2 regions of the Mesorhizobium sp. B2-3-6 genome follow, and region 1 is predicted to be linked to the other one. Evidence: riboswitches for the same ligand, from Rfam matches in the RefSeq annotation. Region 1 holds a riboswitch; the other holds the start of a gene.
The links. Region 1 has a riboswitch for thiamine pyrophosphate ahead of FJ953_RS02500 (YkoF family thiamine/hydroxymethylpyrimidine-binding protein). Riboswitches for the same ligand answer to the same signal wherever they lie in the genome.
Positions count from the first base shown of each region.

Region 2: linked by a shared signal. The riboswitch ahead of thiB (thiamine ABC transporter substrate binding subunit) and the one ahead of FJ953_RS02500 (YkoF family thiamine/hydroxymethylpyrimidine-binding protein) in region 1 are both predicted to bind thiamine pyrophosphate.

Region 1 is NZ_VFVW01000001.1:501,030-515,911, forward strand. It holds gene FJ953_RS02460 (class I SAM-dependent methyltransferase) at 1-419, opposite strand, end outside; gene FJ953_RS02465 (glycosyl hydrolase 108 family protein) at 604-1,341, shown strand; gene FJ953_RS02470 (hypothetical protein) at 1,344-1,544, shown strand; gene FJ953_RS02475 (ABC transporter permease) at 1,541-1,780, shown strand; gene FJ953_RS02480 (hypothetical protein) at 1,765-1,965, shown strand; gene FJ953_RS02485 (hypothetical protein) at 2,066-2,377, shown strand; gene msrA (peptide-methionine (S)-S-oxide reductase MsrA) at 2,562-3,080, shown strand; gene FJ953_RS02495 (hypothetical protein) at 3,220-3,537, opposite strand; TPP riboswitch at 3,756-3,869, shown strand; gene FJ953_RS02500 (YkoF family thiamine/hydroxymethylpyrimidine-binding protein) at 3,860-4,468, shown strand; gene FJ953_RS02505 (ABC transporter permease) at 4,567-5,322, shown strand; gene FJ953_RS02510 (ABC transporter ATP-binding protein) at 5,319-6,086, shown strand; gene FJ953_RS02515 (ABC transporter substrate-binding protein) at 6,079-7,101, shown strand; gene FJ953_RS02520 (tetratricopeptide repeat protein) at 7,270-9,672, opposite strand; gene FJ953_RS30745 (hypothetical protein) at 9,821-10,000, shown strand; gene FJ953_RS02530 (DUF3309 family protein) at 10,096-10,260, shown strand; gene FJ953_RS02535 (GntR family transcriptional regulator) at 10,740-11,465, shown strand; gene FJ953_RS02540 (ADP-ribosylglycohydrolase family protein) at 11,469-12,521, shown strand; gene FJ953_RS02545 (PfkB family carbohydrate kinase) at 12,518-13,501, shown strand; gene FJ953_RS02550 (ABC transporter substrate-binding protein) at 13,542-14,603, shown strand; gene FJ953_RS02555 (ABC transporter permease) at 14,669-14,882, shown strand, end outside.
Region 2 is NZ_VFVW01000007.1:189,933-204,814, reverse strand. It holds gene FJ953_RS21125 (helicase-related protein) at 1-527, shown strand, start outside; gene FJ953_RS21120 (RNA-binding S4 domain-containing protein) at 554-937, shown strand; gene fdxA (ferredoxin FdxA) at 1,142-1,480, shown strand; gene FJ953_RS21110 (CarD family transcriptional regulator) at 1,848-2,429, shown strand; gene FJ953_RS21105 (patatin-like phospholipase family protein) at 2,532-3,440, opposite strand; gene FJ953_RS21100 (amino acid ABC transporter ATP-binding protein) at 3,553-4,344, opposite strand; gene FJ953_RS21095 (ABC transporter permease subunit) at 4,341-5,021, opposite strand; gene FJ953_RS21090 (amino acid ABC transporter substrate-binding protein) at 5,127-5,900, opposite strand; gene FJ953_RS21085 (RNA polymerase factor sigma-32) at 6,223-7,089, shown strand; gene FJ953_RS21080 (M48 family metalloprotease) at 7,161-8,624, opposite strand; gene thiQ (thiamine ABC transporter ATP-binding protein) at 8,882-9,664, opposite strand; gene thiP (thiamine/thiamine pyrophosphate ABC transporter permease) at 9,664-11,277, opposite strand; gene thiB (thiamine ABC transporter substrate binding subunit) at 11,515-12,513, opposite strand; TPP riboswitch at 12,556-12,671, opposite strand; gene FJ953_RS21055 (thiamine diphosphokinase) at 12,760-13,404, shown strand; gene FJ953_RS21050 (ABC-F family ATP-binding cassette domain-containing protein) at 13,406-14,882, shown strand, end outside.

The DNA.
Region 1 (14,882 bases):
ACATGCCCGCAGGCGCCGGCATCGGCGAGTGCCTTGGCCATGCAGATCGCGGAGAAACCACGCGCGGTGCCGGTCTCGACGACGGTGGTGAACGGCCTTGGGCTGTCGGCCAGCTGGCGGCGAAGAAGACTGTAGAGCACCCGCCCGTGCGGGTAGGCGAGCGCGCTGGTCTTGATGGTGATCTGGGTGTGGAGGGCCAGTTCGTCGAGCCAGTCGCGATCGACGGCAAAGCCGGTTTCGGCCTCGAGCCTGTCGATCTCAGCGAATGAGACGCGCCGGGTGGCTTCGAACAGCCTCAGATATTCCTCTTTCGAGGCACGCGGCGCCGAGCCCAGCGGGTCGACGTTCCAGCGGCGATCGATGGCGGCCGACAGCCTGTTGAAGGCCAGGCGCCGCGCGGCGCCAACAAAGTCTCTCATCCCAGACCTGTTCGTCCCAAAATTGTATTTTTTCTAACCATGCGCCGGCCGGCGCGCAAGGCGACCTCCGGTTTTGACGCACTGCAAGTAGGCACCGAGGCGCGCGCAACGGCGACTATCCGCACCCCTGTGCTGCCGGCGATCACCCACTCACCTCATCCACCAAGAAATCGAAAGGGATATCATGGACCGCAATTTTACGCGGGCGCTTGCGCTCGTCCTCAAATCCGAAGGCGGCTGGTCGGACAATCCGGCCGATCCGGGCGGCGCCACCATGAAGGGCGTCACGCTCGCCAATTTCCGCCGCTACGTGAAGGCGGATGCCGCCAAGGCGGATCTCAGGAAGATCAGCGATGCCCAACTCGCCACGGTGTACCGCCGCTTCTACTGGGATGCGGTGGCTGGCGCCGAGTTGCCCGACGGCGTGGATTACGCGGTGTTCGACTATGCCGTGAACAGTGGGCCAAGCAGGGCGGCGAAATATCTTCAAGCAGTGGTCGGCACCGCCCAGGACGGCCGCATCGGGCCCGAGACGCTCGCTGCCGTCGGTTCCAGACCGGCCGCCGTCGTCATCGACAATCTCTGCGATGCCCGCCTGGCTTTCCTGAAGCGGCTTCCGACCTGGCCGACTTTCGGCAAAGGCTGGTCGAGGCGGGTCGGATCCGTCCGCGCACAGGCGCTGCTGCTGACGGCTGTCGGGGCAGGCGAGGCATCGGCCACGCGGCCAGATCCTGCACCGGCCGCTGCTGCGGCGGCGCCGGGCGGCGCTGCTGCCGTAGATGCCGTCGAACCGGTCGCGGCGGCGCCTGCCGGCGCCAACATCCCAGCTGCCACCAAGGCGGGCGGGATCATTGTCGCGTGCCTGCTCGTCGCCTACGCCGCCTGGCACCACATCGCCGCCGCCTTGCAAGGAATGTTCTGATCATGGCCACCACAACCCAGCCGACCATCCGCCCGACCAACAAACTGACGGCCGCGACCATCGCCGCCGCCGCCGTTTCGATTTCCGGCGTCTTCGTGCGCAATGTCTGGCCATCCTGGTACGATGCCGAGACATGGGCCACGCTGCTGCCGCTAGCCGTCTTTGCCGTCGGCTATCTCGTCAAGGACGCGCCAAACCAATGAGCGCGCTCCTCTCCTTCCTGCTCAGCAATTCGACCGTTCTCGGCATCGGCGCAGCCATCGTCGCTGCGTTTGGCTGGGGTGTTCGCCAGCGGCTTGCCGGCGAGCGCGCCGAACGTAGCCGGCAGGCCGCGGCCGAGGCGGCGGCGCGCGACGTCGCCGACCAGGTTGACAACGACATCGGCGCGCTACCCGCCGCCACTGCCCGAAAGGAGCTCAGGTCATGGGCAAGGGATTGATTGTCGCAGCGGCCGCAGCACTTGTCGCGGTAGCCGGCTGCACCACCGTCACCGGCGGATTTTGCGCGGTCTCGAGCCCGCTGCGCTTGTCCGCATCCGCCGTCGCAGCACTGTCGGATGCGGAAGTCCGGACGCTGCTGGCGCACAACCGCAAGGGCGAGAAACTGTGCGGGTGGAAGCCATGACGATCGTGTTGCCGCTCGATTCGGGCCCTGCCGCTCGGGGACCGCTCATCTTCGGTGCCGGATCGGTCGTTCTGTTTCCTGATCGCGAGACAATGAAATGATGCATGATCTTTTCGACCTGCTCGGTATCAAGGTGCCGGTGGTGGTCGCCGGCCTTTCCGGCGGCATATTGCGCGCGCTGTCGCGCCACCGCTACAAACCGCGCGAGATGGTGGCCTCGCCGATCTGCGGCGCGCTAGCCGCCGCCTATCTGACGCTGCCCGTGGTCCAGTATTCCCGCGCCATGGGCCTGCCGATGGCCAATGACGACACCACGACCCTGGCGGCCGCATTCCTCATCGGCGTCTGCGCGATGTGGATATCGGATATCGTATTCGAGGTCGTGGTGCGCAGGTTCAGGCCTGGGGAGTGACGCCGCGCGTCCGTGGTGATCGGCAGCAGGACGCGCCCGTCGACTGGACGAAGCCGACGACAATGCCCATCTATGGGAAATCCTGGAGCGGCTGTCATAGCGCCGGGCCTCCAGTTTTATCGTGCGCAATTCCGGACGGAAACGGCTACAACCTTTCCCCGGAGTTGCTTTGGGGAGATTTGATATGGCGACTTCAAGCGAACGCGCGGTGCTTGCCGGCGGCTGTTTCTGGGGCATGCAGGATCTGATCCGACGCATCCCGGGCGTCCTGTCCACGCGCGTCGGCTACAGCGGCGGCGACGTGCCTGATGCCACCTACCGAAACCACGGCACCCATGCCGAAGCCATCGAGATCAATTTCGATCCCGCCAGGGTGAGCTACCGTACGCTGCTGGAGTTCTTCTTCCAGATTCATGATCCGACGACACGCAACCGCCAGGGCAACGATGTGGGGATGAGCTACCGTTCGGCGATCTACTACACCAGCGATGAGCAGAAGCGCGTCGCCGAAGACACCATCGCCGACGTCGACGCCTCGGGCCTGTGGCCCGGCAAGGTGGTCACCGAGGTGGCTCCGGCCGGCGCGTTCTGGGAAGCCGAACCCGAGCATCAGGACTATCTGCAGAAATACCCGAACGGCTACACCTGTCATTTCGTCAGGCCGGGCTGGAAGCTGCCGGTTCGCGAAAAGGCTGTATCGTAGACGGCGCCCGAACCGAGACGAAGGCCGATGGCGGTTTACGTCTCAGGCGCCTGCCTGTTCGGCGAGGGTGAAACATAAAGAGACGGAAACGCCACGGAACAGACGCCCCGTGGCGTTCTCCAGCAGTTTCGGCGAATGGCTACTTGCCGCAATGCTTGTCATTGACGGTCGGCGAAGCGGTGCCCGGAGCGGTGTGGCTGGCATCCGGCTGAGCACCTTGTGGGCTGGCCGGACAGTTCCGGTCCGCGTTCGAATTCATGCCGTCGGGCATGACGGTCGTGCTGCCGGTCGTGCCAGGATCCACCGTGTTCGGCGATGCCGGCGTGTTCGGGTCGACCGTGACCGACTGGCCGCTGCCGGGCCCATTATTGGCGCCGTTTCCGCCAGCACTTTGCGCCATCGCCGAAGTCGCGAGACCAATGGTAAGAGCCGAAGCTGCGAGGATTTTCATGAGCATGGTTTGTCTCCATTTCTGTGAAGTCTTCGCTCGTTTCCACGAAGTTCGTCGCGTTTGCGACTATAGGGACAACCACTCGTCGTGGCTAAGGTTCCGGACAAATTTCCCTCAAGACCGGGCCCGACGGAACCGCCCATAAATCAGGCCTGGCGCAATGCATTTCCGGCGATGGTCCTGAAAAAACAGCTTTCATAGCCGCCCGATTGGTGCTTTAACGCGTCCATCCACAGGGGTGCTCCGTACGGTCGGGGCTGAGACGGGGGCGGCAAGCCCACAGACCCTAGAAGCTGATCTGGGTAATACCAGCGGAGCGAGGCGGGCGATGTTTTCAGGCGCACAGATTTCCCTATATCCCATGTCCAGCGATTTTGTCGGCGTCATCCTTGGCGCGCTCGGGGCACTGGACCCTTATCGTGATCGACTGCGGATCGAGACCGACGATATCTCGACCTTGCTGGTCGGACCGCCCGAGGTGCTGTTTCCTGCCATGCGCGACCTGTTCGTGGCGGCAGCGCGCAGCGGCAAGCATTGCGTGCTTTCGGCCGCCATCTCGCGCGGCTGCCCGGGCGAGCCGGACGATCTGATCTGCCGCTCCGACGCGTTTGGCGGACCTGCCGGGCCGCTCGGCCCGCGCAAGGAAGCCGCTATCGCCGCCGTGCGCGGCGTGGCCGCCACCGGCCAGCCGGCGGCGGCGCAGTTCTCGCTTTATGTCATGGGCACCGACGACCACATGGACGAGATCTATGGCTGCATCGACTTCCTGAAGCAGTCGGGCGTATATGAGCGCTCCAAGCATTTCTGCACAAAGTTGCGCGGCGACGCAGGCGCCATTTTTACCGCACTCAACGAGGCCTTTTGCCGCTTCGGGCCGGGTGCCGGCCACGTAACGCTCGACGTCACCGTCTCGGCCAACAGCCCCACCGCCGTCTGACGGCGCGCCGCGCGCCATCCGCTCCGGGTACCTGCGTGTCCTCCCCGTCCGCCCCTTCGCGTCCGATCGTGGACCTCATCGCCAGAACCGCTCCGGCGATGCTTTCGGTGGGGCTGCTGCTAGCCGCGTGGGAACTCTATGCGCGCTTTGGTGGCATCAAGCCGACAATCCTCCCGGCGCCATCGCGCGTCTTCGCTCAGGCAATGCTCAACCGGCACGCGCTGGCCGATAACGCCGTGCCAACCCTCCGTGCCACGCTCGCAGGCTTTGCCTGTTCGCTCGGCGGTGCCTTTGCGCTGTCGATATTGATCGACTTCTCCCAGCCATTGCGGCGCGCCCTTTTTCCGGTCTTCGTGGTCAGCCAGACCTTGCCGCTGGTGGCGATTGCACCGCTGGTGGTGCTGTGGTTCGGCTTTGGGCTGATGCCCAAGATCATGCTGGTGGCGCTGGTCACCTTCTTTCCGATGTTGGTGGCTTTGGCCGAAGGATATGAGGCGACGGAGGCTGAGATCGGCCAAATGCTGCGCGCCATGGGGGCAGGGCGCTGGCGTGTCTTCGTCCTGGCGCGGCTGCCCTCGGCGCTGCCCTACTTCTTCGCCGGTGTCAGGATCTCGATCACCTATGCTGTCGTGGGCGCCATCTTCGCCGAATATGCGGGCGCGGCGAAGGGCCTCGGCATCTACATGCTCAACGCCAAGAACAACTTCCGCCCGGACCTGGTGCTGGCCGCCGTCGCCGTCAGCGCCGTGCTGACGCTCGTCCTGTTCGGGCTGACGATGCTGGTCCAGCGCCTTGCCATGCCATGGGAACGGACCGCCGGCGGGCGGGCCGCAGGAAAGGGGCCGTGGCGATGAACCGGCTCGAACTGCGACATGTGCGCAAGGCCTTCGAAGGACTCGACGTGCTTGCCGACATTTCGCTCAGCGTCGGCGCCGGCGAATTCGTCTCCATTCTGGGCCCCTCCGGCGCCGGCAAGTCGACGCTGTTCCAGCTTCTGACCGGCGCGCTTCACGGCGAGGGCGAGATATTCTTCGACGGCAAGCCGCTCGATGACCACGGCCGGCATTTCGCTTTCATGCCGCAGCGCGACGCGTTGATGCCTTGGCGGCGCATTCTTGACAACGCCACGCTCGGGCTTGAGGTGCAAGGTGTCAGGCGCAAGGCTGCCCGCGCTCGCGTTGCTCCGCTGTTCGAGGAATTCGGGCTTGCCGGTTTCGAACGGCATTTTCCGGCGCAGCTTTCCGGCGGTATGCGCCAGCGCGCGGCCTTGCTGCGCACCGTGGTGCAGGAACGCGATATGCTGCTGCTCGACGAGCCGTTCGGCGCACTCGATGCGCTGACCCGCGCCGCCATGCAACGCTGGTTGGAACAGATGTGGCGGCGCCACTGCTGGACGGCGCTGCTGATCACCCACGACGTGCGCGAAGCTGTGTTCCTGTCCGACCGCATCTATGTGCTTTCGGCGCGGCCGGCGCGCGTCGTCGCTGAGATCACCGTGCCGCTGCCGCGTCCACGCGAACTGGCCGGCGGCGCTGCACGGCAGGCCGGCACCCTCGAAGCCGAGATCCTCGACATCCTCCTCAACCCGAGCCACCAGAAGGACACGGACCATGACTGACCTGACGCGCCGGCAAGCCTTGCTGCTCACTGCCGCTGCCGGCCTTCCCCTTATAGCCCGGCCAGGCCGATCTCTTGCCCAGGCGGCCGCCCGGAAAGTAACGGTGGCGCTGGACTGGACGGTCAACACCAACCATATCGGCCTGTTCGTCGCTCGCGACAAAGGGTTTTACAGCGAGGCCGGCCTCGAGGTCGACATCCTGCCCTACAGCGATACCGGTGCAGGCACGCTGGTTGCCAACCGCGTTGCCGATTTCGGCATCAACGGCTCCATCGGCCTCTTCACCCAGAAAACCGCCGGCGCCGATCTCAAGGCGGTCTATGCCGTGGTGCAGTCCGAAACCGGACGGCTGGTGTTCAATGCAGCGCGTGACGAGATCAAAACCCCCAGGGATCTTGACGGCCTGACCTATGGCGGTTTCGGCAGTGCCTGGGAAAACGCGCTGATCTCGACCATCATCCGTCACGACGGCGGCAAGGGGGCTTTCGAAACGGTGACGCTCGGCACGTCCGCCTATGAGGCGCTGGCCAACGGTTCGGTCGACTTCACGTTGGAGGTCTCGACCTGGGAAGGCGTCGAGGCAGAACTGAAAGGCGTCAAACAGCGAAGCTTCGTCTATGCCGACTACGGCGTGCCCGACGAGCACACCACGCTGATCTCCTCTAGCGATGCGTATCTGCGTGCAAATCCGGAATTGGCGTCGGGCTTCATACGGGCAACGCGGCGCGGCTACCAGTTCACCGTCGATCATCCCGAAGAAGCGGCCACACTGCTGATCGCCGCCAACAAGGACGCCCTGACCAATCCGGCATTGATCCACGCCTCGCTGAAGACGCTGATCGACGGGCACTATCTGCGCCGACGAAACGGCGCCATAGGCAGCATGGACCCGGCCAAGATGGAAGCGATCGGTTCCTATCTCTTCGCCGCCGGCATCCTCCGGAACGGGGACGGCGAGCCCGTTGCCCGGCAACCGGATTTTGGCAACTATTTCAGTAACTTCTATTTGGGGTAGGGATCAAACCGCATCGGGCGCCAGCGCTGCTCAAGCTGATTGCCTTTCGTCAGCCTCGTCAGAGCTGCGCCCAAGGCAAAACCTTTACCGCAATAAAGCACAGAGCGGCGACTGCCATTACGCCCAAACCACTCCAACGCAAAATCCGCGCCCTCCCGAAAAGCCCGTCTAATCTACCCCAAGGCTCAGTGCCTTCTTGCGATCGGCCTGAGCACGCTTGCGGTTGCCCTTGGCTTCCCACGCCCGGCTCCGCGCCTCGTAGGCGGTTGCGAAATCCGGCTTAAGCCTTATCGCCTGGCTGAAATCCGCGATGGCCCCTTCATAGTCCGCTCTGCTGGTTCGGATCACGCCTCGACCGAAATAGCCAAAGGGGTTCTTGTGATCGAGGCTGATGGCCTTTTCGAAATCGTGCAGCGCGGCGACGTCCTCGTGCCCTCCCATCCATAGGAGGCCTCGATCGGCATAGACCCTTGCGTCCGCGGGGTTGAGATTGATGGCCTTTTCGAAGTCGGCAAACGCCCCGTCGTAGTTTTCCTGGAAACTGAGGTTCTGGCCGCGACTGTAGTAGGTCTCGGCTATCTTCGGATTGATCGCGATCGCCTGCGTGTAATCGGCAACAGCATGAGCATAATCGTTCTTCGCCTCCCAAGCCATGGCCCGGGCCAGATAGGCGTCATGAAATGCCGGGACCAGTGCGATCGCCTTGCCATACAGGGCTATGGCGCCGTCATAGTCATTTTTCTCATACAGCCTCCGACCCTTGGCGAAAAGCGCCTTGGCGGCCGAATCAGTATCGCTCGGTGCGGCCGAACCGGCGGCTGAACTGGCGGTGGCCGCCGCCGAGCTGACGGCGCCGAGCGTGGCGGCCGCCATATCGCCCTGTCCCTTCGCAGCCACAGCCGCCTTGCGGGCGACCGCGTAATCGCGATTGTCGGGATCGAGCTTGATCGCCTGGCCGAAGTCGGCGATTGCCTCGTCATAGTCCTTCATGTCAGCACGCGCCATGCCGCGCCCATAATAGCTGGCGTCGTCTTTCGGATCGATCTCGATGGCTATCGAATAGGCGGCAATCGCGCGCCCCGCGTCGCCCTTGGCGTGCCAGGCCATGCCGATGCAGAAGTAGGCGTCGCGCGCCTTTGGATCGAGTGTTGAAGCCCGGCTGCAATCGGCAAGAGCGCTTTCGGCATCGCCTGACGTGATCTTGGCGAGGCCCCGGCGAGAATGAGCCGCAGCAAAATTGGGGGCGAGCTGGATGACCGTGTCGTAATCGGCGATCGCTTGCTCGTAAACGCGTTTGGCGGCCTGGGCCTTGCCGCGGCCGTAATAGGCGAACCGGTTGTTCGGATCGAGCGCAATCGCTTTGTTGTAGGCGCCGATCGCCTGATCGTACTTGCCCATGTCCAGGAAGGCATCGCCGCCAAGGATCGCTTCGAGGGCGCGCGGATTGGTCGCCTCCAGAACCCTTGCGGCCAGCGTGTCTTGGGTGGCAGTGATATCCGGAACGACGGCTCGCTGCTTTTGCTGTTGGGTGTCCGGCAACGGTGCCGGCTTGCTTTGGTCGGCGGCAAGCTGAGCGCCGCAGCTTCCTGCCCGCGTCGGATCAAGCTCGATGGCGCGCAGGCAATCCGCCGCCGCTCCGGCGCTGTCTCCCTTGAGTGTCCTTGCGCGGCTGCGCCCGAGATAGGCGTCCGCATTGTCGGGATCGAGGCTGATCGCCTTGTCGAAATCGAGAAGCGCGCCCTCGAGGCCATACTTCGACAGCCGCATCCCCGCACGCTCGATCAAGGTCTTTGCGGCTGCGCGATTGCTGGTCGTATCCTTGGCGGCGGATAAGTTCTCGCCGGGCGCCTGTTCAGCATCGTCATCGGTGACAGTGGGATCGAACTCACTCTCGGCGGCGCGGGCGATACCGCGTTTGACATTGGCCAATATGTTGTTGGGATCGATACGGACCGCCTCGTCATACTCGGCCAGGGCCTGTTTCGGGTCGCCCATCCTGTCCCAGGCGATGCCCAGGCCCGCATGCGCCTTGCCATTCTGAGGGTCCGCCTCGATTGCCTGTTGGAAATCGATGATGGCCGCGTCGGTCTTGCCCTTGTGCAGGAAGGCGAGGCCACGGTTGCTGTAGGCATCGCTGGAGGACGGCTCCAGGCTGATGGCGATGTTGAAGTCCGCGATCGCACGGTCGTCGTCTCCATTGCTGAACCAGTCGGCGCCGCGGTTGAGATACGCGGAAGCGTCGTTCGGATCGAGCGCGATCGCCTCGCTGTAGTCGGCGATCGATCGGTCGTATTGCTTCTGGTCGCCGAGAGCGACGCCCCTTTGGAAATAGGCTGTGGCGCGGCTGCGCGCTGGCTCTGCGGCGTCCTCCGCAATCGCGGAGCAGGCAACAATGCGCTTGTCCGACTCGATGTCCTCGCCGAAGCAGGTTGCATAGTCCTTCTCGGCTGCGAGCGCAGGCGTGTTCCGGGCGAGAGCGGCGCCAAGCCCGGCTGAGGGCCACCGGTCGGGCGCAAGGCTTGTCAGCGCGATCGCGGCGGCGAGGAGCCCCGCATCCTTCCACCTCATCATATCGCTGGTCCCCCCAAAACTTTAATCCGCCTTGGCAGCTAGGTTCCCTACTGTTCCTTATTTGTTCCAGAAATGCAAGCATGAATTGCAAATCCGCTCTCACAGATCTGACGATGCAAGATCGAGATAAGTCGAAGTGGATCCGATCTTGACGCTCAACCGCCTGTTTTTGCTGTCGGCTTTATCCTTCTACAATCTCGCCGTTTACGCCGTAGTCACGTTCCTTCAGCTTTATCGTATCCTGCGCGTCGGCCGGTCGGAAAGCCCCGCCATTGCGGCAGGACTGCTGCACGAATTGCGCCGTCGCCTTCTCGACGTCATGCATTAGGTGGAACGCGAACGCGTTCAAAGCGTTGTCTGTGAGCAACATTCTCAACCCAGAAGTGCCGAACCGGCGCGCAAGTGCCTGCGGGAGTGGAAGCCATGAGTCTTGGAACCATCCTTATCATCATCCTTATCCTCGCCCTGCTCGGCGGCTTCAGTGGCCTCGGCGGCGGTCCGTTCTACGGAACCGGTTATTATGGTGGCGGCGGGCTGGGGCTTGTGTTGCTGATCGTCATTATTCTGGTCGTGCTCGGACGCATCTAAAGCGCGTCGTGCACGTCGTTCTCACAAGGCGAGAGCCGCTTTTGGGCGACATGCATTGTTTGGGCGACATGCATTGGTCGCTGATCGCGATCCCGTGACCAATGTCGATGCCGGTGCGCACCGGATCGTGATGCGGGCAAACAGGCTTGTGATCGGGCCTCTGGCGAAACTCCCGTAAGGTGATTTCGGTCCACACCCCCCGTGGAAAGCAAGAGGAGAGGTCCCACCCCTTGTCCTCCTCCAAGGCCCGCCCCGGTTCCCGGAGCGGGCTTTCGTTCTTCTGCCGGTAGGGTCACCGCAGCAGGATCGCGACACGGTGCGACGCGTCCAGCACTGGGGAAATTCCTTCTTCGTTGCCGCCTGCGGCCGGCGGATCGTCGAAAGCAGTGCATCGGGGCACATGACCCGTCCCATTGACAAGTCCGCTATACGAGGAGAGATTAAACAGGACTAGACAGGTTCACTATACAGGTACGAATATGAAGCGGAGCGCGATCAAACTGTCTCCCGGCACGGGCAAGCCCGAGCAGATCGCCACCGTTCTGGAATACGAGATCCGCTCCGGCGTGCTGGGTTTCGGCGACCGTCTGCAAAGCGAAAACGAACTCGTGCAGCGTTTCTCCGTCAGCCGCAACACGGTGCGCAAAGGCTTGGAGGAACTTTCCAGCCGCGGATTGATCACCACAAAGGTCGGTATCGGCTCCTTCGTCACCTTTGACGGCAAGCCGGTCGATGATGCGATCGGCTGGTCGCGCGCGCTGGCCAATGCCGGCGCCAACGCCGAAACGCGGACGCTGCGGCTGGAGGTGATCGAAGACCACGACCTTGCCGTGCTGTTAGACGTCGAAAGTCCGCTCTTCATCGCCGTCGACCGGGTCCGCACCAATGCCAGCGACGGCCATGCCATCTCCATCGAACGCAGCCGCCTGCCGCTGTCGCCAGAGCTGGAGGACGTGCCTCTGCGGGGCTTGCGCGAAGGCTCGCTGCACCAGACGCTACGCGAAGCGGGGCTTGTACCCGACCATGGCGAGGAGTGGGTCGACATCGAGATGTTGAACGCCCATGACGCCGCTATCCTCGGGTGCCCGCAAGGCACACCCTTCCTGCGCGGCCGTCGCCTGACGCGTGCGGCCGATGAGCGGCCGGTCGAATATGTCACCAGCCTGCTCAATCCCGCCCATTTCGCGCTGCATATGAGGTTCTGAGCGATGCCGGAGAACGAGCTTGAGATGGACCGCGCCATGGGTGCGCTCGTCGGCGGGGCGCTGGGCGACGCGCTCGGCATGCCGACGCAGCTTCTGTCGCCTCAGCGCATCGCCGAGCTCTACGGCCATGTCGAGGATTTCGTCTCGCCCTTTGCCGATCATCCGGTGTCGAAAGGGCTGCCGGCCGGGACTATCACCGACGATACCGAGCAGGCGCTGCTGCTCGGCCGCATCCTGGTTGCCTCAGGCGACCGCTTCGACCATGCGCGCTGGGTCAACGCGCTGCTCGACTGGGAGCGCGAGGTCAAGGCGCGCGGCAGCTACGACCTTTTGGGACCGTCGACCAAGCGCGCCATCGACGCCATCAACAAGGGCGTGCCAGCCGAGGAGGCTGGGCGCGGCGGCGACACCAATGGCGCGGCCATGCGCATCGCGCCGCTCGGCATCATGATGCAGCCGGAGCCGCTGGATGCGCTCGTCGACAAGGTGGCCGAAACCTGCCGGGCGACACACAACACCTCGATCGCCATTGCCTCCGCCGCGGCGGTCGCGGCCGCCGTCAGCCGCGGCATCGCCGGCGGCGACTGGCGCGCCGCGTCCGACAGCGCCGTCGCGGCGGCGAGGCGGGGGGCGACACACGGCCACTGGGTGACCGGCGGCGATATCGCCGCGCGCGTCGCCTGGGCGCAGGATCTGATCCGCGGCAAGGCGCCACGAGACGCGGTCCGGCTGATCACCGATCTGGTCGGCACCGGCGTTGCCAGCCAGGAGTCCGTTCCGGCCGCTTTTGCTGTGCTGGAGGTCGCCGGCGGCGATGCTTGGCAAGCGGCGGTCATCAGCGCCAATCTCGGCGGCGACACCGACACGATCGGCGCCATCGCCGCAGGCATGGCCGGCGCCTGCACCGGCCTTTCACGATTGCCGCAGGACCGCATCGCCCGCCTCAAAGGCTTTGACATGGCGGGCGTTCGTGCGCTCGCCGCCGATCTCGTCGCGGCGCGGACTTCGAACAGTCGCCTGGAGCAGGCCGGCCCCGGCAAGGACGCGGCGGCATGAGCGCGCGTCTCGTCCATATCGGCAGCGCGGTGGTCGACTATGTCTACCGTATCGATGCCTTGCCGGCGCCGGGCACGGAGAAGACGGCTTCGAGCTACGCCCAGGTCGCCGGCGGCGGTTTCAACATGATGGTCGCGGCAATCCGCACCGGCATGAAGGTGGTATTCGCAGGCCAGCTCGGCAGCGGACCCAATGGCGACTTCCTGCGCGCCGCCTTCAGTGCCGAAGGCATCGAGACGCTGATCCAGCCATCGCCACTGATGGACAGCGGCAATTGCGTCGCCATGATCTCCAGCGATGCCGAACGCACTTTCGTGTCGTGGCCGGGGGCGGAGAGCGTGCTCAGCCTCGATCTGATGGCGCCGGTTCTGGTGGCACCCGAGGATTGGGTGTTCACGTCAGGCTACACGCTGAGCTATCCCGGCAGCCGCGAGGCGCTCACCGACTGGATCGAGACGCTGCCGGCGGACATTCCACTTGTCCTCGACCCGACGCCGGTCGTTTCGGACATTTCGCGCGCCACCCTGTCGCGGGTGCTCGCCCGCACGACATGGCTGAGCTGCAACGCGACGGAAGCCACCGACATTGCCGGCCCGGGCGATGCCGACGCCCTTGCGGCGCGATTGCTTGCCGATCATTGTCCCAAGGCCGACGGCGTCGTCATCCGCTGTGGCGCCAAGGGCTGCCATATCCGACTGGCGGGCGGCTCCGCCCGAACCATTCCCGGTTTCAAGGTGGTGGCGGTCGACACCAACGGCGCCGGCGACACTCATATTGGCGCCTTCGTAAGTGCGCTCGCGCGTGGCATGCCGCCTTTCGAGGCGGCGCGCTACGCCAATGCGGCGGCGGCCATTTCGGTCACCCGCCATGGCGGTTCATCCGCGCCCGCCGACGCGGAAATCCAGACTTTCCTGAGTCGTGCCGACGGTCCCTCGACCGGCGCGCGAGGCCAGGACCGGAAGGCCCATCAGACAGCCTGACAAAGCCCGGGAAGCGGGCAAACAAAAGAGAGGAACGAACATGCGCATGCCTGACCTGACTGCTCTTTTGACGGCGACGGCCGTCTTCACCTCCGCACTTACCTTTGCCGCCAAGGCCGATGAAGTGCATGTGCTCAACTGGAAGGGCTACGGCGCCGACGAGCCATGGGCGATCGCCGCCTTCGAGAAGGCGACCGGCCATAAGGTGGTCAACGACTTCTTCAATTCCGAACAGGAAATGCTGACCAAGATCCGCACCAATCCTGGTCTCTATGACGTCGTCATGATCAACGCCGCCTTCAACGACCAGGCAATGGCTGAAAAGCTGATCCAGCCGATCGACACCTCCAAGCTGCCCAACTATGCCGACATCAGCAAGGACAAGGCGAGCTCGCCGATGCTCGACCATGACGGCAAGGTCTATGGCGTGCCGTGGGTGTGGGGCCTGACCGCCCTTGCCATCAACGAAAAGTCCTTCGACAAGCCGCCGACGTCGATCGCCGAAATGTGGAACCCCGCCCACAAGGGCCGCGTCGTCATCCGCGACGACGCCGTCGAGGCGGTGCAGTTCGGCGCCATCGCGACGGGCCAGAACATCAACGACATCAAGGATATGGACGCGGTCAAGACGAAGCTCACCTCGCTGATGCCGCAGATCAAGACCTTCTGGAGCTCGGAGAACGACTGGAACCAGATGGTGGCTTCCAACCAGATCGACATCGGCACCTATTGGAGCGGTTCGGCCGACCGCGCCAAGACGCATTTCAAGCTGCCGGTCTCGCTCGTGATCCCGCAGGAAGGCGCCGTCGCCTGGCTGGACGCCTTCTCCATCCCGGTTGGCTCCAAGAATGTCGCGGGCGCCGAAGCCTTCATCAATTACATGATCGATCCGAAATTCTATGTCGAATGGGTCACCAAGGTCGGTGCACCGGTGTCGGCCAACACCAAGGCGGTGGAAGCGTTGCCCGAGGATTCGTTCAACCGCAAGGTGATGGGTGATCCCACAGTCGCCAAGCGCATCCAGTTCCAGGCTCCGATCACCGATGCGCAGCGCAAGGCCTATCTGGCGCTCTGGCAGCAGCTCAAGGTCGACGTGAAGTAAAACCCGCGCCAGGGCCAGCCGGCGTTCGCGCCGGTTGGTCCTTCCAATCCGGGGAGGAGGATAGCATGGCAGCAGAGGGTGCGGTCGCAGTGCGCGGCGGGCTGAGGTCGGCACTGCCGCTGCTGGCGCCCGCCTATCTCTGGCTGACGGTGGCGATCTTCCTGCCGTTGTCGGCCATGGTGTTCTTCTCGTTCATGACCGACCTGCCGCTGACGGGAAAGCCGTGGGCGTTCACGCTTGGCAACTACGCCGCCTTCTTCTCGCAAAGCCTGTACCTGA
Region 2 (14,882 bases), on a different contig from region 1:
AGGTCGCGGAGCGAAGCGAGGGGGGTGACAGCGCCGACGCTCCCCAACAGGGACAGGATGAAGCCGGCGTGCCCGCCGCGGAAGCCGAAGAGCCTAAGCCGATCCTGTTGTGGCGGCAGGGTCGCTTCGACCAGCGGCCTCGTCACCGTCACCACGAGAACCGCGCCCGGCCGCGCAACGGCCAGGCGGCGCGCTCCGATGCCCCGGCGGATGCCGCTGTCGGCCAGCCCGGCACCCGGCCCGCCCATGAAGGGCGCCGCGATGGCGCCGGCAAGCCGCGTTTCGATCGCTCGAAGTTCAAGCCCAGGCCGCAAGGCGAAGGCGGGGAACGGCGGGAGGGAAAGCCGCAGGGCGAGCGTTCTGACCGCCGTGAGGGCCGGCCGGGCAGCAGGCCGGAAGGCAAGGGCGGCCCGCAAGGCGGCAAACCCTCGTTTCAGGCAAAACCGCGCGAGGAGCGCCCGGTGCGCTTCGATCCCGACTCTCCCTTCGCCAAGCTCGCCGCTTTGCGCGACCAGCTGAAGAAATAGCCGCACAGGATCCGATGGGCGCCCCGATGGCCACCGACCGCCAGCGTATCGACAAATGGCTGTTCTTCTCGCGCGCGGTGAAATCGCGCTCGCTGGCCGCCAAACTGGTCGTGGCCGGCCGGGTGCGCATCAATCGCGACAAAGCAGCGCAGGCCTCCGACCTGGTCAAGCCTGGCGACGTCCTGACCATCACGCTGGAGCGGCGCATCTTCATCTGGAAGGTGCTCGATGCGGGAAGCCGGCGCGGCCCCGCCGTGGAGGCACGCACGCTCTACGAAGACATGTCGCCGCCTGCCGCACCGACGGGCGAGGCGCCTCCCGACGCGATCCCAGGGCTGCGCGAGGCCGGAAGCGGCCGCCCGACGAAGAAGGAGCGCCGCGAGACCGACCGCTTGCTTGGCGACGACTGACCGCCGGTGCACGGAGGCATGTATGTTCTTCCACACCGCCGACACAACGGTCCGAGCACATGACCGATGCCCGCCATTGCCGACCCGTTGGAATTCCATTCCGGCAATGCGGACATGGCCGGAATGGCCGCCCTTGCAAGCGGGCGCCAAAGGCGTTACCTGACGGAAAAAGCCAACAAAAACGGGACGTCCCGGAGCAGATCGATGACCTATGTCGTGACCGACAATTGCATCAAATGCAAATATATGGACTGCATCGAGGTCTGTCCGGTCGACTGTTTCTACGAGGGCGAGAACATGCTCGTCATCCATCCCGACGAGTGCATTGACTGCGGTGTCTGCGAACCGGAATGCCCCGCCGACGCGATCAAGCCCGATACTGAGTCGGGCCTCGACAAATGGCTGCAGATAAACACCGAATACGCTGAGAAATGGCCTAATATCACCGCCAAGAAGGAGCCGCCGGCCGACGCCAAGGCCTTCGATGGCGAGGCCGGCAAGTTCGAGAAATATTTCTCGGCTGAACCCGGAGAAGGCGACTGACAGCGCTGCCGTTTCAACCGGCATGACGCGGCGTAAGAGGTACGGCCTATTAACCGCCTTGACAGGCGGCGTGAACCTGTGGCCTTCGCTTATGCAGCAAAACCTTGATTCTTCCGACTTTTTGTGTTACATGAGCGAAACATGCCGGTGACACAACGTCGATTTATGGCGCTAACGCCCCAAATCACTGAAAGGTGAAAATCCCATATCGGACCAGAGCGATCTGGGCCAGGTGATCGCAATCGTGCGGTTTGCCGGTCCCGGCTTTTCCGGTGGGTTCATCTGTTGTGCGGCTAATGATCGGTAACCCGATCGCGCGAGTTCAGCCGGCACCGCCGCCGGCCCACAACAAGGAGTTCAGGGCGTAATGGCAACGATCACCCCGCAGAAGAAGTCCACCGCTGCACGTCACGGTTTCAAGACCGGCGAGTACATCGTCTATCCGGCGCATGGTGTCGGCCAGATCGTCTCGATCGACGAGCAGGAAGTGGCCGGGCACAAGCTGGAACTGTTCGTCATCGATTTCCAGAAGGACAAGATGCGCCTCAAGGTGCCGGTCGCCAAGGCAACCTCGATCGGCATGCGCAAGCTGTCGGAAGAGGATTATGTCGAACGCGCACTGAAGGTCGTGCAAGGCCGCGCCCGCGTCAAGCGCACCATGTGGTCGCGTCGCGCGCAGGAATATGATGCCAAGATCAATTCCGGCGACCTGATCTCGATCTCGGAAGTTGTTCGCGACCTCTACCGCGCCGACAACCAGCCGGAGCAGTCCTATTCCGAACGCCAACTCTACGAGGCCGCGCTCGACCGCATGGCCCGTGAGATCGCCGCGGTCAACCGCATGTCGGAAACCGAAGCCGTGCGTTTGATCGAGGTCAATCTCAACAAGGGCCCTAAGCGCGGCGCCAAGGCCGACAATGAGGAAGCCGAGCAGGAAGAAGCTGCCTGAGGCCTTGCGCCTTGTGAGTTTTTGAAAAACCCGGCCTTGCGCCGGGTTTTTTGTTGCAGGCAATATTTGGAAAGTTGGTGCACGCCCCTCGGCGTGGAATCGTCACAGGAACGTTACGCGGGTCGCTTCCTTCTTGCCTTGGGCGAAACCGGCACGGGCCGCGGGGATGCGGGTCGCCAGATCCATCTGGTTGGTGCCCATTGCGGCGCGGGAATCGACGTCAGGCGTGATCACCACCACCTCGCTGCCCTGCTGGCGCAGGGCTTCGACCTCGCTTGCAAGGTCCGCGCCCGGCGGTCTGCGCAGGCCCTCGAACTGGCCTTCCGGTAGCGGCCCGCTCCGTCCGCTGAACGGCGAGAGCACGATCACGTTCGCATAGCCCGAGGCAAGGTCGGCATTATCGGCGGAGCGCACGCCACCGGAGATGTAGCGGACGCCATTGATGCTGTGCGTTGGCCCCGCACCGGGCAGCGCGGTGCTCGCGGTGGCCGCGTCAACCAGATCGACGCCGGAATCGCGGTCGAACGCAGCCAGTTCACCGGTAAGCGCGTCGACGGCCACCAAGATCATCGGCCTTTCCGGCCATTCATGGCGAGGCAATCTGGCGGCGACCAGCGCGCGCCGCTGTTTGGCCACTTCAGGTCCGAATTTGGCATCGCTCTCCAATCCGAATGCGCCCATCGCCCGTTGCAGATCGGCTGCCGAGGTAGCGGCGGCGGAAATGGAACGCATCCGCTCGAATACACTATCCATCGGCGGCAACGGCGGTTGACGGCTCGGTCCGGCCGGTTGAACCGGCAGCGGGGACAGCACCGCGGCCAGCAGCTCGCCCGGCGGTATGCCGCTGCGCACCTGCACTGCCGCATTGGCGCCTGCCGAGGTTCCGATCACCAGATCGGCGGCCTCGGTCAGATCGACACCAGTGTCGGCGAGGCCCGCGATGATGCCGATCAGCCAGGCATTTCCGGCGGCCCCGCCACCACCGAGAACAAGAGCAACGTTGCGAACCATCGGCCCCCACTATTGCAGCGCATGGACACGCCCGTCCATCGAAATAGAAACACCGTGCCTGACGGCGGCTCACGAGGATAAATGCCCGGCAGGGAGCAAGCGCAGCGCAGGCCTAGGACGAGAAATTGCCGCCTTCTCCCCCACCCTCCTTCTCCGCCATTTCCTGCTTTAGCGTCGCGATGAACCGTCTTGTCCGTTCGCGCTCCGGATTGCCGAACAGCACCGCCGCGGGGCCCTTTTCGACGACAATGCCGGCCTCGAGGAACACCACCTCGCGAGCGATCTTTGAAGCAAGCCGCAGATCGTGCGTGGCCATCACCATCGTCGTCCCCTCGCTGGCGAGCCGGCCGAGCACGTCGACGACTTCCTGCGCCAGTTCCGGGTCGAGCGCGGAGGTCGGCTCGTCGCACAAAAGCACCTTTGGCGACGGCGCCAGCGCCCGGGCGATCGCTACCCGCTGCTGCTGGCCGCCCGACAGCGTTGCCGGCCAGGCATCGACCTTGTGCGCCATGCCGACCTTTTCCAGCAGCGCGAGCGCCCGTTCGCGCGCCCGTGCGTGGGGCCACTTCAGCACCGTCACCAGCCCTTCCATGACGTTCTCGATCGCGGTGCGATGCGGGAACAGTTGGAAGTTCTGGAACACCATGCCGGTCTGCAGCCGCAGCCGCTGAATGTCCCGGGCCGCCACCTTCGCTCCCGGATGGAACTCCAGCGCCTGATCGCCGATACGCACTGTGCCCGAAGTTGGGATCTCAAGCAGGTTGATGCAGCGCAGCAGCGTGCTTTTGCCACCACCCGAAGGACCGACCAGCGCGGTGACGCTGCCTTCGGCGATGGCAACCGTCACGCCCTTCAGCACGAGATTGTCGCCGAAGCGCTTTTCGATGTTGGCAAGGTCGATCACGAGCGCGCCTCCAGGAACCCGCCATAGCGATTGAGCCGCGCCTCCAGCCGCGTCTGCAAGGCCGACAGCACCGAACTCATCGCCAGATAGAGGATCGCCGCCTCGACATAGAGGATCAGCGGCTCGTAGGTGGTGGCGACGATGCGCTGCGCGGCCTGGAACATTTCCGGCACGGTGATGGCGGCGGCCAGCGACGTGTCCTTGACCAGCGAGATGAAGGTGTTGGAGAGCGGCGGCACCGCCACGCGCCCAGCCTGCGGCAAGATGGTGCGGCGCATCGCCTGGCTCCAGGTCATGCCGATCGAATAGGCCGCCTCCCATTGCCCCTTTGGCACCGCGCCTATCGCCGCGCGAATGATTTCCGACGAATAGGCGCCGATATTGAGCGTGAAGCCGATCAACGCCGCGGGGAACGCGTCAAGCAGGATGCCTACCGAGGGCAGGCCGTAGAAGATCAGGAACAGCTGCACCAGGAGCGGCGTGCCGCGGAATATCCAGACGTAGAAGCGCGCCACCGCGACCAGGGGCATTGGCCCGAAGAGCCGGATCAGCGCGGTTCCGAGACCGACGCTCAAGCCGAGTACAAAGGACAGAAGCGTCAACGGTACGGTGAAGACCAACGCCGCCCATAGCAGCGAAGGCAGCGATTCCAGCATGAGTTGCAGCCAGTGCGGCACGAAAGGCTCCTTCTTGCGACTGCCGTATATCACGCGAAAGGCGGCGGGCCGTCAAAACGGTCCGCCGCCGGGCGATGTCGCGCGGGCCAACGGCCCGGCCGTAAATTACTTCGAAACGTCCTGTCCGAAATACTTGTCTGCGATCTTCTGATAGGTGCCGTCCGCCTTGATGTCGGCCAGCGCCTTGTTGATCGCGGCAACCAGTTCCGGATCGCCCTTGCGAACGATGACGCCGGAATAGTCGGCGTTCTCTTCCTGGGCCGCGATCTTCACATTGGCATCCGGCTTGTGCTTCTTGAAATCGAGGAAGGACAGGCTGTCATTGATGGTTGCGTCGGCGCGGCCGGTCAGAAGCAGCTGGATCGACTGGTCGAACCCGTCGGTGCCGACCAGTTCGGCGCCGTTGGCCTCGGCAAGCTTGCCGAAATTCGAAGTCAGCGACTGCGCCGACTTCTTGCCTTTGAGATCGGCGAAGCTCTTGATATCGGTGTTGTCGCCGCGCACGATCAGCACTGCCTTGGAGGCGATGTAGGGGTCGGAGAAATCGTATTTCGCCTTGCGGGCGTCGGTGATGCCGACTTCGTTGATGACCGCGTCATAGCGGTTGGCATCGAGGCCCGCGATCAGCCCGTCCCATTTGCCCTCGAGGAACTCTACCTTCACGCCGAGCTTTTCGCCGATCGCCTTGGCGATTTCGACATCGAAGCCGACCAGCGCTCCGCCGGCATCATGATAGGTAAAGGGTGCGTAGGTGCCCTCCGTGCCGACCTTGATGACGCCGGCCTGCTTGATCTGGTCGAGATTGGCGCCGGCATAGCCTGCGGTAACAGCCAGAACCTGCAAAGTTCCGGCGACGATGAGCGACTTGAGCCATTTCATTTTTCTGTGATCCCGTCCTGGCCTGATATCCGGCATGGTGTGTGAGCGCTGGAAATTGACAGATGTGAGTTGAAAAAATAAGGAATGAGATTTCAAAAACATCCATTATTCGGAATCGGATTCTACCACTGACGTTTCTGGCGGTGCCTCGAACCCGCCCGGAGTTTTTTCGCGCAGCCTCCACGCCGCGCCGCCGGCGGCGGAACCTTTCCCGCGCATGGCACGTTTTGCGTTCGTTGTAGGGCAGGACGCCGTCATTTCAAGTCGAGCGGCTGCCGGGTTTCGAAATGACATCCGTATCGCCAGAGCCAGGGAGTGCCTCATGATGGAAGACACGGCAGGACGGATCATGGTCCGCGCGGCAATGAGGGCTCCCTATCTCGAACGCGACGAGGAGTTGCGGCTGGCGCTGCGCTGGAAAAAGGACAACGACCAGAACGCGCTGCACAGCATCACCGTGGCGCATATGCGCCTGGTCATTTCCATGGCCTCCAAATTCCGTCATTACGGCCTGCCGCTTGGCGATCTGGTCCAGGAGGGCCATGTCGGCCTGCTCGAGGCCGCGGCCCGTTTCGAGCCGGAGCGCGAAGTGCGGTTTTCGACCTATGCGACCTGGTGGATCCGGGCCTCGATGCAGGACTACATCCTGCGCAACTGGTCGATCGTGCGCGGCGGCACCAGCTCGGCGCAAAAGGCTCTGTTCTTCAACCTGCGGCGCCTGCGCGCCCGGCTGGCGAACGGCGCCGCGGAGCCGCTGTCGAACAGGACGCTGTACCGCGAGGTTTCAGCGGCCCTCGGCGTCTCCGAAGCCGATGTCGCGCTGATGGATTCGCGGCTCTCGGCGCCCGACTCCTCCCTCAATGTCCCGCTTGCCGACGATGGGGGCGCGACCGAGCGGATGGACTTCCTCGTGTCGGACGATCCCTTGCCCGACGAGGTCGTCAGCGACACCATCGATATCGAACGCCGCTCGATATGGCTGAAGGCGGCGCTTGCCGCACTCAACGCGCGTGAGCTGCGCATCATCGAGGAGCGTCGGCTGAGCGACGAGGGCGCGACGCTCGAAGCGCTCGGCGAGACGCTTGGCATTTCCAAGGAACGCGTGCGCCAGATCGAGGCCCGCGCCATGGAAAAGCTGAAAGTGGCGCTGGTGAAGCAGAACCCGGAATTCCTCGCCACCGCCGCCTAAATCCATTCCAGGAAAACTACCTAGAAATTTCTCGTCCCAAAAACGAGAGAGCGGGTCAGCGCCGACAATAGCTATTTGTCGGTGACGATCTTGACCTTGTCGCCGGCCGAAACCGCGGCCCCCGGCGACAGCGCGTTGAGCACCCGGAACAGGTCGAGTTTGCGGTCGACGCCGACCATCTGCGCCGAAAGCGAACCCATCGTCTGCCCCGGCTGGACGGTGACCACGCGGATATGCAGCGGCTTCAGCGCCGCCTTTTCGGCGGCACTCAGAATGCGGAACGAGCCGCTGACGGAACGCGCCACGGTGTCGAGCGACGTGCTGGCGGATGGTGCCGCCGTCAGCAGCCGGTAGACCTGGCCGCCGGCGCGGATTACCGCGATATCGAACTGCCAGCCTTCGGCGCCTGCATGCGCCGTCGCCGCCTCGTTGCCGTTGATCGTTTCCTGCCTGACGCTCGCATCATCGAGACCGGCCACCCAGCCGCTCCTGATATAATCGGTCAGCGCACGGTTCTTGTCGATCGACACGCCGTCGAAGCGGATCGCAATGTCGCCCGGCCCGGTCGCCGTCACGGCGGCGGCCGAATTGTCGATGATAAAGCCCTCCGGCACCGAGAAGGACACGCCCAGGCCCGGATGCAGAAAGGTCTCGCCGCGCACATAGCCTTCTTCCGGCGTGTCGCCGTAGAGCAGGCCGTCTATGCCGGCGAGGAAGGCGTCGCGATCGCGGGTGCCGACGCCCGGCGGGCCGAACTGGCGGGCATGGCGTTGCGCAAGGTCGATACGCTGTGGCGTATTGGGATGCGTTGCCAGGAAATCGAGGCTGGCGTCGGTGGCGCCGCTGATCGAGCGGAAATCAGTGTAGGCCGACATGGACTGCAAGAAGCGGCCGGCGGCGTAAGGATCGTAGCCGGCTTCGCCGATCGACTTGATGCCGATCGCGTCGGCCTCCAGTTCCTGGTTGCGCGAAAACTGCGCCAGTCTCAGCTTGCCGCGGATCAGCGCCGCCTTGGCGGTCGGGCTGTCGCCGAGCACGTCGGAAACAACCTTGGTGGCGAGCCCCTCCTCGGCCTCGAGCTGCTGGCGCTGCAGGCCGTGGTTGGCGGTAACGTGGCCCATCTCATGCGCGATGACGGCGGCGAGCTCGGCCGAATCATTGGCCAGCGCCAGCAGGCCGCGCGTGACGTAGAGATAGCCGCCCGGCAGCGCGAAGGCATTGACGTTGGGCGAATTGAGGATGGTGATGCGATAGGTCTGGGTCGGATTGGCCGACACCACCGTCAGGCTGCCGACGACCTTGGCGACCATGCGCTCGAGCTTGGGATCGGAATATTCGCCGCCATAGGTCGCCAGTATGCGTGGATGCTGCGCCTTGGCGAGTTCGGCCAATTTGTTATTGGCCGCGACATTGTCGACCGTGATCGGTTTGTCGGAAGGCTGGAAGCCGGATTCCTGGACTTCCGGAGGTGTGAACATCTGGCAGCTTGCCAGGGCCACTACAAAGCCGGCCAGCGCCAGAAAGCGCGCCAGCATTTTCCCTCTTGGTCTTTCCGTGCCGGTCGGCAGAACGGCTTCCTTTCGGGTCTGGCGCATGCCCGCGAAAATCGGGGCGATCCTCGCAAGGGCTCATGCGCAAATCAAAGCATTACAGCATCCACGCCATACCAACGCGCGGCGGATGCTGCAGGCAAATCACGGCCTGCACCGGACCGGTACGGGGCGGACCTAGCCACACTACCTCTGTCATGGCAAGCAATCGCCCCGTCGCCAGGAGCCGGTTTGAGCGTAAATTATGTCCGCTTCCGGGCAATATCTCGTGATCCAGCCTCCCAGGCGCTTGTGCCAACATAGCGCCGGAAAACTTCAGGACCAGCCCCGGCAAAGAAATCATCCGCCTTGCCCTTGGCGGCAACCATGCCGTTGTCGAGGAACACCACCTCCTCACAAATACGGCGTGCGTCCTGTGGCTGGTGCGTAACGAACAGCAGCGTCATGCCCCGCTCGGCATGCACGTCGGCGACAAGATCGAGCATGTCGTCGCGCAAGGCCGGTCCGAGTGAAGCGAAAGGCTCGTCCAGAAGAAGCACCGGGCGGTTGCGAACCAGCACGCGCGCCAATGCGACACGCTGGCGTTCGCCTCCCGAAAGTTCGCGCGGCAGGCGTCTTTCCTTGCCCGCGAGGCCGGTGCGCGCGATCGCCTCCGCGATGTCAGCGCGGTCGGCTTCGGTCAGCCGCAGCGAGGGCGAGCGGCCGAGCCCGACGTTCTCTTCGACCGAAAGATGGGCAAAAAGATTGTTTTCCTGGAACACCATCGACACGGGCCGCGCCGAAGGCGGCGCCGCGCCGACATCGGCGCCGCCGATCAGCACGCGGCCGGACTGCGGCGTCTCGAAGCCCGCCACCAGATTGAGCAGCGTCGACTTGCCCGAGCCGCTCGGCCCCATGATGGCGGTAATTTTCGACGCGGCGAAATCGACATCGAAAATAAGCGGCGCGTCGCCGTAGCTGAACGAGACCGTGTCCAGCCGCACCTCGGCTCCCCTTGTCGCACCATTGGTGGCGCCCGCAGCCATCAGTCTCGTTCCCCCCTTCCCAGCCAGCTCGCCGCCACCACAAGCGCAAGGCAGACCAGACCGAGCAGCAGCGCCAGGCCGGCGGCGTCCTCGGTACGGTAGCTGCCCATGCGCGCCAGGAGAAGGTAGGGCAAAGTCTGCACGGAATCACTGCCGAACAGTGCGATGACGCCGAGGTCGCCAAGCGACAGCGCCATGGCAAACGCGAAGGCGGTGGCCAGCGGCCGTCGCAGCGACGGCCAGTCGACCAGCCGCGACCGGGCCCAGCCTGCTATTCCCAGAAGCGCGCAGAGCCGCTCATGGCGCTCGCTCGCCGCATCATAGGCGGGGCGGATGGCACGGATGGCGAAAGGCATCGCCATGACTGCATTGACGGTGACGACCATGACCGGGGCTATGGCAAAGACATCGCCGACATGGCGCAGCAGAAGGAACCAGCCGGCGCCGATGACGATGGGCGGCACGACTAGGACGAAGCCGGCGCCGGTGTCGGTGGCGTGTTCGAGCACGGTCCGCGGACCGGAGCGGCGCTTCAGGCTCAGCACGCGGCGCGCCATGGTGAGCGAAAGCGACAGCGCAACCGACAGCAACGCCGACAGGAAGGCCAGCACGGCGCTGGTCAGCGTCGCCTGCCGCACCGCCGCCTCGCCGGCGAGACGGCCAAGGTCGGCGCCGAGGCCTGACATCACCGTCGCCGTCATCGGCCCGGCGACAAACAAAAGGGCCAGCACGACGAGCGCGGCATTCAGCGCGGTCTCGGTCCTGCCGGCCGAGACGTAGCGGCGCGGCGCCACCGGCAGATTGGCGTCACCGGTGGTGTTGGCGCCGAGCCGCGTCAACGCCAGCACCACGACAAAGGTCAGCGCGATCTGCAGCAGCGTCAGCGCCACCGCCCGCGCGGGATCGAAATCGAAACGCAGCGCCTGGTAGATGCCGACCTCCAGCGTCGTCGCGCCGGGGCCACCGCCCAGCGTCAGCACGATCGTGAAGGATGTGATGCAGAGCATGAACACCAGGCCGGCGACGCCCGGCAGAGCGGCGCGCAGTGTCGGCCACTCGATCAGCCGGAAAGCCGGTGCGGCACCCATGCCGAGCTGGCTCGCCAGGCGCCATTGGTCGGCTTGGATGGTTTGCAGCACTTCGAGGAACAGCCGCGTGGCCAGCGGCAGGTTGAAGAAGACATGAGCAACGAGGATGCCGGAGAGGCCATAAATGCCCGGCCAATGGTAACCGCCGACGGCACCAAGAAAGCCGGCGAAATAGCCGGCGCGGCCGTAGAGCGCCAGGATGCCGAGCGCCGCGACGATCGCCGGCAACGCCAGCGGCAGGGCGAAGAGCTGCAGGATGAAGCCGCGGCCGGGAAAGCGCGGATGCCGCGACAGCGCGCGAGCCACGAACAGGGCCGGCGCCACCGACAGCAGCGTCGAAAGCGCCGCCTGCCACAACGTAAAGCGCACGACGCGCAGGAGATAAGGATGGAAGGCCGCCCAGGCGCCGGAGAAATCGTTCGCGCCTTCGAAGACAAGGCCCGCAAACGCGCCGCCGATCAGCAGCCCGATCGCCGCAAGCGCGAGGATACCGGCGGAGATGCGGGGGTCAGACGCGCGCTGCACGCTGCGCCACCCAAAGGACCTTTAGCGAGCGTCGCGTTCCTTCGCGCCCCCCTCTGTCCTGCCGGACATCTCCCCCACTTGGGGGGAGATTGGGTGCTTCAGCGCTCCACCCTCTCCTGTGACGTCGCCAATTGGCGAAAGCCGTCGTGACGGCCAATCTCCCCCCTCGTGGGGGAGATGTCCGGCAGGACAGAGGGGGGCGCCGTAGAGCACTCATCATTCGATCATACGACCAAACTACTTGCTCATCACCGCCAGCCATTCATCCACCCATGCCTTGCGGTTGGCCGCGACCTCCTCGGGACTGAACAGCAAGGTTTTGGTCGGTTTGACCAGTCTGTCGAAGGCCGGATTGAGCGGCTTGTCGGTCTTGCCGGCCGGGAACATCCAGTTGGTCTCGGGGATGGCATCCTGGAATTTCGGCCCGGTCATGAAGGCGATGAACTTTTCCGCCAGCGGATTTTTGGCTCCCGTCGTGGTGATGCCGGCGACCTCGATCTGCAGATACTCGCCCTCCTCGAAGGAAGCGGCCTGGTAGCGCTCGGTGTTCTCGGCAACCATGTGGTAGGCGGGCGAGGTCGTGTAGGACAACACCATCGGCGCCTCGCCCTTGGTGAACAGGCCGTAGGCCTCGCTCCAGCCCGGCGTCACGGTCAAGACCTTCGCCTTGAGCTTGGCCCAGGCCTCCGGCGCCTTGTCGCCATAGACCGACTTCACCCACAACAGCAGGCCGAGGCCCGGCGTCGAGGTGCGAGGATCCTGGATGACGATCTTGTCGTCGGCACTGCCCTCGACCAATTCCTTCAGGCTCTTGGGCGGCGTCTTCAGCTTCTGCGTGTCATAGATGACGGCGAAATAACCATAGTCGTACGGGACAAAGATGTCGTCGTTCCAGCCGCCCGGCACATTGAGCCCGGTCACGGCACCATGCGGTGCAAACAGGCCAGTGGCCTTGGCATCGGCGGTGAGATTGGTGTCGAGGCCAAGCACGATGTCGGCCTTGGTCGCGGCCCCTTCCAGCTTGACGCGGTTGAGCAGCGCGACGCCGTCGGCAACCGAGACGAAGTCGACATCGCAGCCGCATTCGGCCTCGAATCCCTTCTTCACCACCGGGCCGGGCCCCCAGTCGGCGGTGAAGCTCTCGTAGGTGTAGACGGTGAGCTTGTCCTTGGCCAAGGCCGGCCCGGAGAGAACCACGACCAATGCAGAGACAAGGGCGTATAAAAGCGTGCGCATCGGCGCCTCCTTCGTTCGCGTTAAAGGAATTGAGGCGTCGGACTGTCCGAAACGTCTAATCCCTCCGCCGGTACAAACCGGATCAGGTTCAGCGGGTTGGCGAGACTGCCTCTCAGCCGGTCCGCGAAATATCGCGTCCGGCACCCCGTTAGAGCGCCTCGACACATAGGCCCGGCCGGTGAACCGCGCAAGTGGCTGTTTGCCGGCCTTCCGTTTCCGCTGCCGGGCTGGTAAGGGCCACACGATATGAGCACATTCACCATCCTGCTTGGCGGCGATCTCGTCCGCACGCCACGGCTCGACCGTCAGGTCGAGGGAACCCGCGTCATCGCCGCCGATGCCGGCATCGGCCATGCGAGGACGCTCGGCCTTGTGCCGGAACTGTGGGTCGGCGATTTCGACTCCGTGCCCGCCGGCCTGCCGGATGAGTTGGCCGCCGTGCCGCGCCGGACCTTTCCGGCAGAGAAAGACGCCACCGATGGAGAACTCGCGATATCGGCCGCCCTGGAGCGCGGCGCTACCAGCCTCGTGCTTGCCGGCGCCTTCGGCGGCAAGCGCGCCGACCATGCCTTCCTGCACATGGCGCTCGCCCTGCGGCTGGCCGGGGCCGGGACAAAGGTGCTGTTGACCAGCGGCGCGCAGGAAGCCGTGCCCCTGGCGCACGGCACGGCCCGCTTCGACTATGCCGACGGCACCCTGTTCTCGATCCTGGGTTTTTCCGAGCTTGCAGGGCTGACCGTCGCCGGTGCGAAATGGCCGCTTGACCGCGTCAAGGTCGCGTTCGGCTCGTCGCTGACCATCTCCAACGAGGTCAAGGGCAGGCTCGAGATCGCGCTGGGAGCGGGCCGCGCGCTGCTGCTCGCCCATCCCTATCCCTTGCCAGAAAGCTGACATGGCGCCGCCTCTTCTCAATCTCGACGGAATAAAACTGACCTTCGGCGGCACGCCCCTGCTCGACGGCGCCGACTTGGCTGCGTCGGCCGGCGACAAGATCGCGCTGGTCGGCCGCAACGGGTCCGGCAAGTCGACGCTGCTCAAGATCGCCGCCGGCCTGATCGAGCCGCAGGACGGCGAGGTGTTCCGCCAGCCATCGGCGACCGTCCGCTATCTGCCGCAAATGCCCGACATGGACGGCTTCGCAACCGTGCGCGCCTATGTCGAGGCCGGCCTCGGTCCCGCCGACGATCCTTATCGCGCCAGCTACCTGATGGAGCACCTCGGCCTCTCGGGCGAGGAGCAGCCGGGCGACCTCTCCGGCGGCGAGGCCAGGCGCGCCGCCCTTGCCCGCGTCATGGCGCCCGAGCCTGATATCCTGCTGCTCGATGAGCCGACCAACCACCTCGATCTCTCGGTGATCGAATGGCTGGAAGAGGAACTCGTCCGCACCTCCTCGGCCCTCATCGTCATCTCGCACGACCGCCGTTTCCTTGAGCGCGTCTCGCGCGCCACCGTGTGGCTCGACCGGGGCCAGACGCGCCGGCTGGATAAGGGCTTCGGCCATTTCGAGGAATGGCGCGACCAGGTGCTTGAGGAAGAAGAGCGCGAACAGCACAAGCTCGGCCGCCAGATCGTGCGCGAGGAACACTGGCTGCGTTATGGCGTGACGGCGCGGCGCAAGCGCAACATGCGCCGCCTGGGCGAATTGCAGACCATGCGCCAGCGTTTTCGCGGCCATCGCGGCGCCGAAGGCACCGCGACCATGGTGGCCAGCGACGCCGCCGAATCCGGCAAGCTGGTGATCGAGGCCAGGAACATCGAGAAGAGCTTTGGCGACCTCACCGTGGTCAAGGGGTTCTCGACCCGCATCCAACGCGGCGACCGCGTCGGCCTCGTCGGGCCGAACGGCGCCGGCAAGACGACGCTTCTGAAGATGCTGACCGGAGAATTGCAGCCGGATGCCGGTTCGGTGCGGCTCGGCACCAATCTGGAGATCGCCACGCTCGACCAGAAGCGCGAGGCGGTCGATCCGCAGGAGACGCTGGCTCAGTATCTCACCGACGGGCGCGGCGAGAACCTTGTCATCAATGGCGAGCAGCGCCACGTCGTCTCCTACATGAAGGACTTCCTGTTCAAGCCGGAGCAGGCACGCACGCCGGTGCGCGAGCTGTCGGGCGGCGAGCGGGCACGGCTGATCCTTGCGCGCGTGCTGGCCCGGCCGGCGAACTTGCTGGTGCTCGATGAGCCGACCAACGATCTCGACATGGAAACGCTGGAGTTGCTGCAGGAACTGGTCGCCGGTTTTGCCGGTACGGTCATCCTGGTCAGCCACGACCGCGATTTCCTCGACCGCACCGTGACCAGCGTGATCGCGCCGGGAGGCGGCGGCCGCTGGGTCGAATATGCCGGCGGCTATTCCGACATGCTGGCGC